2 regions of the Paenibacillus ilasis genome follow, and region 2 is predicted to be linked to the other one. Evidence: riboswitches for the same ligand, from Rfam matches in the RefSeq annotation. Region 2 holds a riboswitch; the other holds the start of a gene.
The links. Region 2 has a riboswitch for cobalamin ahead of ACETK5_RS23090 (ribonucleoside-diphosphate reductase subunit alpha). Riboswitches for the same ligand answer to the same signal wherever they lie in the genome.
Positions count from the first base shown of each region.

Region 1 (4,396 bases), on a different contig from region 2:
CATGGGGAAAGCCATCCGCCGGGTTGAAGGCTGGATTCGCCATTGGGCGACTTCCGCTCAGAGCCTGAAGCGGGCGGGGATACTGCTGCCGGTGATCGTGGCCGGCGGCTCCTTCGTGCTGGCGTGGCTGCTGCTGGAGCTGTGCGCGGCGATTCATCCTTGGCTTGCGTGGGGGGTGGAGATCGTGCTTATTGCGACTACGATTGCCATCAAGGGGCTGCGAGAGGCAGGATTGGAGGTCTACGGCCATCTTCGCTCCGGCCATATCGCGGAGGCCCGGCGCGCGCTCAGCATGGTTGTCGGGAGAGACACCGGCCATCTGGATGAGCCGGAGATTGTGCGGGGAACGGTGGAGACGGTTGCGGAGAATATCGTGGATGCGGTGATCGCTCCGCTGTTTTTTGCCCTGATCGGGGGAGCGCCGCTGGCGATGGCCTATCGGGCCGTAAACACGCTCGACTCCATGGTCGGTTATAAAAACGAGAAATACCAGCATATCGGCTGGGCATCCGCAAGGCTGGACGATATGGCCAATTGGATACCGGCACGCCTGACCGCAGGGCTGTTGACCATGGTAGCTGCGATGTTTTCGCTGCAATGGAAAAAAGCGATCAAGATGGTCAGAAGAGATGCGCGAAAGCACCCCAGTCCGAACAGCGGCTTCCCGGAATCGGCCGTTGCCGGTGCTCTGGGCATTCGTCTGGGAGGCGAGAATTCCTATCAGGGTATCATCTCGTTCCGGGCTTACATGGGGGATGCTGATCGCCCGCTTGAAGCGGAGGATATCCGGGTGACCAACCGTTTGCTGCTGGGCGTATCGGTTTTGTTTACGTTACTGGGTACCGTGGTGCTCGGACTTGTTGCCGCATCAGGAGGAAGGTTATGGATATGAGGATCACGCTGCATCTGGTCCGTCATGGCCGCACGCTGTGGAACGAGGAGCGCCGTTATCTCGGTCACGAGGATCAAGGGATTCTGAGGGAAGGCAGACAGCAGCTCCTCCCGCTGCGGGAAAGGTTTTTTACCGGGCAGTTTGTCCGGATCTATTGCAGTGATCTCCTTCGATGCAGGCAGACGCTGAATGTTATCCTATCGGATTCAACAATGGCTGCTATTCCTGATGATGAAGCTTTGGGCAGGTTTATACCGGGTGTCGAGTATGATCCGCGCCTGCGCGAGCTTGACTTCGGGGATTGGGAAGGGAACACCTACGAGGATTTGAAGTCGGATACCTCTTATCGGCGCTGGATTGATAACCCTGCAGAAGTTACGCCGCCGAATGGGGAGAGCTGGGAAGCGTTCCGTTCCCGGGTTCAGGCATTTTTGACCGGATTGTCTTTGGATTTGAAGGAACTGTTGCATGTGGAGGAAGATCCGGATACCCTTGTGCAGGCAGAGGCAGAGGCAGAGGCAGAGGCAGAGGCAGAGGCAGAGGCAGAGGCAGAGGCAGAGGCAGAGGCAGAGGCAGAGGCAGAGGCAGAGGCAGAGGCAGAGGCAGAGGCAGAGGCAGAGGCAGAGGCTGCTGGCTACGGCCTGGGAACACAGAGAGAGGGGCTTGATGTGCTTGTGGTCACCCATGGGGGCGTTATCCGGCAGATCGCCGCAGCCACCCTTCCGCATACGGAATTCTGGGGGACGCAGGTATCGCCGGGCGAGGAGCTCAAGCTGCAATTGACATGGGATGGAGAACGCTGGCAAGGCGTACGGGTAAGCGAATAAATGAAATCGTATGATATCGGTGCGGAATGGGCGATAACGGGATGAATCCGTATCCTGACGCATTTGAAACGACCGAAACTTTCGGTTGTAAGAGGAGGGTTTATCGCCTATAATCTTGGGCAGAGAAACCATGCTTGGCCTATCATACATAAATTCATATTATTTGCGAGGGTCCCGGACAGAAGGCGTTATTGTCTTTCTGCCGGGTTAATAGGGAAGCCGGTGCAAGTCCGGCACGGTCCCGCCACTGTGAAGCAGGGACTTCTCCATATGCCACTGAGCCATAGCGCTTGGGAAGGCGGAGAAGTCGTTACAGCCTGCAAGTCAGGAGACCTGCCCTCGGCGAATGAATGACGGTCCTTCGAGGAGAGGATTACGTTTGCCGAACCCATGCAGCATGTATGGGCGGAAGTTTAAGGCGCTATCTGTGAACGGTTATCCAGATGTCCTTATGTTAAAACGTAATCCCTGAGTCCTTGTTTACGAGGAGTCAGGGATTTTTGCTTCTTTTGGAGTATGACGATTGATGTTTTTCTCCCGGTAAGGATCAGTTGAAGGAATGTAGACTTGCAGCGCCAGGTTCTCAATTATGTATAGGGGGATTTCAAGAGATGAAAGCATTAAACAAAACATGGTCCGTACTTCTGGTAGCCATACTGATGGCCCTGGCCTTGGTCGGCTGTGGAGGCGAAGAAGCGGCGCCGAAGGATACAACGCCGCCTGCACAGCAGGAAGAGCAGAATAACGAAGCGCCGGCAAATTCCGGCGAAGAGCTTAAAACGGCGTATCCGCTGACCGTTAAGGATTCAACCGGGGTTGAAATGACGTTTGAGAAAGCTCCGGCCAAAGTTGCATCCCTGACACCGTCCGAGACGGAAAAACTGTTCGCCTTGGGCCTGGATGAGGAAATCGTTGGCGTGTCCGATAATGACGATTATCCGGAAGCGGCCAAATCCAAGCCTAAATTGGGCGGGTTTCAAGTGAATGAAGAGGCTATTATTGCAGCCGATGCCGATGTGGTATTTGCCGCTTCGATGAATGCCCAGAATGCCGAGAAATTGCGTGAGCTTGGCGTTACCCTGTTCGTCAATGATCCGAAAACCATTGATGCCGTGATGGAGAACATCGAACTGATCGGGCAAATTACCGACCGTCAAGCGGAGGCGAAAGCGGTCGTGGATCAGATGAAGCAGGAATTGGCTACCGTTACGGAAGCCGTGAAAGCCGTGAAGGATGAAGACAAGAAGAAAGTATACGTAGAATTCTCTCCGGGATGGACTGTCGGCAAGGGCGAGTTTATGGATGAGATCATCACCTTAGCTGGCGGCGTCAACGCAGCCGGCGATGCGGAAGGCTGGTTCGAAATCAGCGAGGAAAATATTATCGCTGCGAACCCCGATGTCATTTTGTACACGGACGATGTGGTAGATGAAGCAACCAAGAAAACATTGGATCAGCTGATTAAGGAGCGCGGCGGCTGGGATGAGATCGATGCCATCAAGAATGATCAGGTCATTTCCGTGGATGCGAACCTGCTGAGCCGTCCGGGTCCCCGTGTGACGCAAGGGTTGATTGAAGTGGCGAAGGCCGTTTATCCGGAACTGATGAATCCATGAGTAAAAAACTTGCAGGATTCGGTGCGGCCGGCATACTCCTATTACTGTTAACCTTGGTTGTCAGTCTCGGAATCGGCTCCGTGCACCTGCCTGTGAGAGAGATTGGGGCGATGCTGCTGCACAGGCTGCCGGGAATCGGCGATTCCATCGTTCCGGGCTGGGAAGCTTCCTCCGAGCAAATCCTCATGAAGGTGAGATTGCCGCGGATCCTGCTTGGGATGCTCGTTGGAGCCTCCCTGGCGGTGGCCGGAGCCGCCTTTCAAGGCGTACTTCGCAATCCGCTGGCGGATCCGTTTACGCTCGGTGTATCCTCGGGTGCTGCGCTTGGTGCAGCATCCCTGATTTTTTTCGGGATGGAATACTCCTTTGCCGGAGGTTACACGCTGCCGCTGGTAGCGTTTATGACCGGAGCAGGCACCTTATGGGCCGTTCTGCTGTTGGCAAGGGATCAAGGAAAACTGCCGATCCACGGGCTCATTCTGTCCGGTGTGGTGATGCAGTCGTTTCTGGGCGCCGTCGTTTCCTTTTTGACGGTCATGTCCAAAGATACGGTAAACCAGATCCTGTACTGGACGATGGGGAGCCTGAGCATGCGTGGATGGTCGTATACGGCCATCCTTTTCCCGTATTTTATCGCAGGATTTATATACTTATGGAGCAGGTCCCGAGAGCTTAATATTTTGTCGCTGGGGGAACGGCAGGCCGCCCATATGGGCTTGAATGTGGATCGGCTGAAGACCAGCGTGCTCATCGTGGCTACCCTGCTTGCCGCCGCAGCCGTGTCGGTCTCCGGCGTGATTGGATTCGTGGGACTTGTGGTACCGCATATGATCCGGCTGATCACCGGCTCCGATTATCGCGTCATTGTTCCACTGTCGGCTCTGGGCGGCGCGATGTTCATGGTCTGGTGCGATACGGCGGCACGGTCCGTGCTGGCACCAACGGAAATACCGCTCGGTGTGGTTACGGCATTCATAGGCGCTCCATTCTTTGCGTATTTGCTATACCGGAACAAAAAACGGCGCAGGGAGGGTTTATCATGATTACAGCTCAAGGACTTG
Region 1 covers NZ_JBHDJG010000001.1:304,438-308,833, forward strand. Annotated here, with positions in the region: gene cbiB (adenosylcobinamide-phosphate synthase CbiB) at 1-892, shown strand, start outside; gene ACETK5_RS01650 (histidine phosphatase family protein) at 883-1,719, shown strand; cobalamin riboswitch at 1,872-2,074, shown strand; gene ACETK5_RS01655 (helical backbone metal receptor) at 2,331-3,335, shown strand; gene ACETK5_RS01660 (FecCD family ABC transporter permease) at 3,332-4,378, shown strand; gene ACETK5_RS01665 (ABC transporter ATP-binding protein) at 4,375-4,396, shown strand, end outside.
Region 1: another riboswitch for cobalamin. It lies ahead of ACETK5_RS01655 (helical backbone metal receptor); the one in region 2 lies ahead of ACETK5_RS23090 (ribonucleoside-diphosphate reductase subunit alpha).

Region 2 (4,396 bases):
TATCGAAAGTTAGCTAGCACAGCTTTCGCACTCTTCAATCGTCAGCGCACGGCTGCGTACATAGTACGTGGACTTGATGCCGGCTTTCCAGGCATGCAGGTGCAGCTCCAGGAATTCCGAAGCCCGGATATCAGGGCGGACATACAGGTTAAAGCTTTGCGCCTGGTCAACGTGACGCTGACGGGCGGCAGCCATTTTGATGGACCAATGCTGGTCGATCAAGAAAGCCGTTTTATAGTACCAGATCGTTTTTTCGGACAGATCCGGAGCCGGGTTAGCCACTTTATAGGTGGTTTTTTCTTCATAAGAAAGAAGTTCGTACAATGGATCGATGCTCGCCGTGGAACCTGCGATGATCGATGTGGAGCCGTTCGGTGCGATGGCAAACAGCCATGCGTTACGGACGCCGTTCGCTTGTACTTCTTGCTGCAATTCGCGCCACTGTTCGGTGGTTACGAACTTGCCCTCATGCTCGCCGTCGGTGTAACCGCGGAACGTGAAGTACTCGCCACTCTCCCAGTCGGAGCCTTTGAATTTCGGATAATAGCCTTTTTCCTTAGCCAGCTCCATGCTGGATTTAACGAGCAGGTAGTTGATGTGCTCATACAGGTTGTCATTATAGGCAACGGCTTCGTCGGATTCCCAGCGGATGCCTTCCAGCGCCAGCAAGTGGTGCAGACCGAAGGTGCCGAGACCGACCGCACGATATTGACTGTTGGTATATTGAGCTTGCAGAACTTCAATATTGTTAATGTCGATGACGTTATCCAGCATGCGAACCTGGATTGGAACGAGACGCTCCAGCACACCGGCAGGTACAGCACGAGCCAAGTGGATGGAGTTCAGGTTGCAGACAACGAAATCGCCAGGGATTTTGGAAATGACGATCCGGGTTTGGCCGTCTTTCGTAACCAGCTCCTCTTGTTCAACGACTGTCGGAGATTGGTTCTGCATGATCTCCGTGCACAGGTTGGAAGAGTAGATCATGCCATGCGCAGAGTTCGGGTTTGCACGGTTGACCGTGTCGCGGTAAAACATGTACGGTGTACCCGTTTCAAGCTGGGATTTCATGATGCGCTTCATAATGTCGATGGCTTGTACCGTAATGCGCGGCAGCAGCGGGTTCGCCACGGCTTCAGCATACTTTTGACGGAATTCGCCTTCGCCTTGACCTTGATCATAGAAGTCTTCCAAGCCCAGCGGACGGCCGTTCTCGTCTTTCCAGCCCATGATTTTCTTCACTTCATGCGGACAGAACAGGCTCCACTCTTCACGTGCTTCTACAGCCTCCATGAACAGGTCAGGCAGACATACGCCGTGGAACACGTCATGTGCTCTCATGCGCTCGTCACCGTTGTTCAACTTCAGATCGAGGAAGGACAGGATGTCTTTGTGGAACACATCCAGGTAAACGGCGATGGCGCCTTTACGAGTTCCCAATTGGTCAACGCTAACAGCGGTGTTGTTCAACTGGCGAATCCAAGGGATAACGCCGGAGCTGGTGTTCTTGTGACCGCGGATGTCAGAGCCGCGTGCACGGACTTTACCGAGGTAGACCCCGATGCCGCCGCCCATTTTGCTGAGACGGGCAATATCCGTGTTGGAATCGAAGATTCCTTCCAGGGAGTCGTCCACGGTATCGATGAAGCAGCTGGAAAGCTGGCCGGCTACTTTTTTGCCTGCATTAGACATGGTCGGCGTAGCAGCCGTCATGTACAGGTTGCTCATGGCCCAGTAGGCTTCTTTGACAAGGTCAAGACGCTTGTCGGCAGGCTCGTTGTGCATGAGGAACATCGCGATGACCATATAGCGTTCTTGCGGAAGTTCCATGACGCGACCGTCAAAGTCGTTTGCCAGGTAACGCTCAGCCAGCGTCAACAGACCGATGTAATCAAACAGCAGATCGCGGCTTGGATCGATGCATTCGCCGAGCTCTTCGATTTGTTCTTTGGTGTAGCTGGTCAGAAGATCCTCGCGATAGATGCCTTTCTGTACAAGCTCCGTAATGAGCGGGTAGAAGGCACCGTACGGTTCCTCCGGATAGGCTTTGTATCGGCGGTTGGTGGCCGCTTTTTTATATAAAGAGGTCAGAAACGAACGCGCAGCTGCAAACTTCCAATTCGGTTCTTCCTTGGTTACAAGCTCAAGGGCGGACATCGTGAAGGCGCTGCTGATTTCTTCGCCGGTAACTTGCTCACCGCGCAATTTGGCATTGACGCCGCGAAGCAGACGCTCCTTATCGAGCATGTCCAATCCTTTTAGAGTCCGGTCGGCATAGACGGAGAGACGAATTTCATCAAAGGCGAGCTGACGGTTGTTCGGTTTAACTACGAGCTGGGGCATGAATAAATTCCTCGCTTTCTTCGGGGGAAATATGAAAAAGGACATCAAAAAAACATTTTCTAAAACCCGCGGGCAGGCTTGAAAATGTCCGTGCGCTGTGATTCGAAAATGACGTTTGCCATAAGCTCGTGAACGGGCAAGATGTTATGTACAGACGCAAGTTTAACGAACACTTACCTAAAACCCCGTAGGTTGGTGTCTATCTGTATATAGGCAGGTCTCCTGACTTGGGCTTTTTCCCTCGACATTCCCTTCCCCGGGACCTTGCTCCGGTTCCTCGGTGGCATATGTCGTATGGGGATGGCTGATGGTTCATAAACAGCCTAAGAGCCCTTACAGTGGCGGGACCGTGATGGATTTACACCATGCTTCCCTATTAAGCCGGACTGCCTTATAGGTTGATCCGGCACCTACATACACTATATTTGGTTGTTGTTAATCTAATTTAACCCAATATATTGTGTTTGTAAACCATATTCTTAAAATTGAACGCAAAAAGAATTATAGCAAACGAGCGGTCATTGTGCCAGTTAAGAAACTGCCAAAAGGCCATAACATTTCCTGAATTGTGACCAAATGCGACCTTTTCTGCGCTGATACCACGTATATTATCGTTTTGACAAAATAAGATGTATTCGTATGGACGAGACGAGGAAGGAACACCATATCTTGTGTGAAGTTAAGACTGACGGACTTTGATATGAAGGGCTAGAATTGATATGATAACTGTATCCGGAAGTTTAAAGCATTCCATAACAGATGAGATGGGAACGAGGGAGGTTTTAAAAGATGGCTATAGCGGAGGTAACGGTGATTCCGATCGGAACCGCAACAACGAGTTTGAGCTCTTATGTTGCCGAGATGCAGCGTATATTGAAACAGCAGGATGGAATATCCTATGAGCTGACTTCGATGAGTACTATCATCGAGGGAGAGCTCAGCATGATCTGGCGGGCAATTGAGGCTTTGCATGAAGCGCCTTTTCTGTCCGGTGCCCAGCGCGTATCGACTTCCGTGAAGATCGACGACCGCAGGGACCAAGTTTCCTCGAGCAAACAGAAGATCCAGTCCGTGCAGGAGAAGTTAGGCGGGTAATGCCGCCATTTTCGGAGGATATTTCCGTAAGAATAGGGCTTGCATTTTGTTGCTGAAGTATTATAATAATTTTTGTTGTTTCGTGAGGAATAACATCGAACCACATTTGCTGGTGTAGCTCAGGGGTAGAGCAACGCACTCGTAATGCGTAGGTCGGGGGTTCAATTCCCTTCACCAGCATCTTCATAAAGTCAATCATGGCGCGGCTTTCCGAGTTTTCGGAATCGCGCCATTTTTGTTATTTATTCCGTTCTTCTACCATTTTTCTACCCTTTAGTCTGATGAAGTGTTGTTTTCACCGTCGGTAGGATCACTTTTGTTCTCGATCAAAGCGTCAAATTCCTTGCCGAGTATAGAATCGCCGATATTTTCAGTACTGCTTCCCGTAAGACTTAACTTTAACCACACTCATGTACAATAATGATTTGATATATTATCATTACCATTATAATACTCCTAAGTAAAGGAATGAGACTGGTGGAAAAAAAGAATCTCCCCTCTACGCAACGTGAATTATCCATTCGAAGTGAGACTATTCAACGGCTCTACAACTTTTATCAAAATGAGCTATTTATAGTTAATAGAAGATATCAACGAAAACTAATATGGACCATTGATGAAAAAAGAAAGTTTATTGATTCTATAATAAAAGGGTATCCAGTTCCTTTGTTACTCCTTGCTGATTCGGTTTATGATCAAATTTCAGTTTTTGAAATTATTGATGGAATGCAAAGGTTAAATGCAATTATGTCCTTCATTGAGGGGGAATTCGATTACGAAAATAAGTACTTTGATCTTGAGACAATGGTTGAATCGAAATCTCTTCTTGATAAAGGCATGTTGAAGCAAAAGGAACCAATACTTGAAAGAGATGTATGTGAAGCATTAGCAAGTTATGTTTTGCCGTTATCAGTATATTCATTTAACGATGAGAGTAAAGTGGACGAAATCTTTATAC
Region 2 covers NZ_JBHDJG010000002.1:660,363-664,758, forward strand. Annotated here, with positions in the region: gene ACETK5_RS23090 (ribonucleoside-diphosphate reductase subunit alpha) at 10-2,343, opposite strand; cobalamin riboswitch at 2,539-2,772, opposite strand; gene ACETK5_RS23095 (MTH1187 family thiamine-binding protein) at 3,133-3,438, shown strand; tRNA gene ACETK5_RS23100 (tRNA-Thr) at 3,547-3,618, shown strand; gene ACETK5_RS23105 (GmrSD restriction endonuclease domain-containing protein) at 3,916-4,396, shown strand, end outside.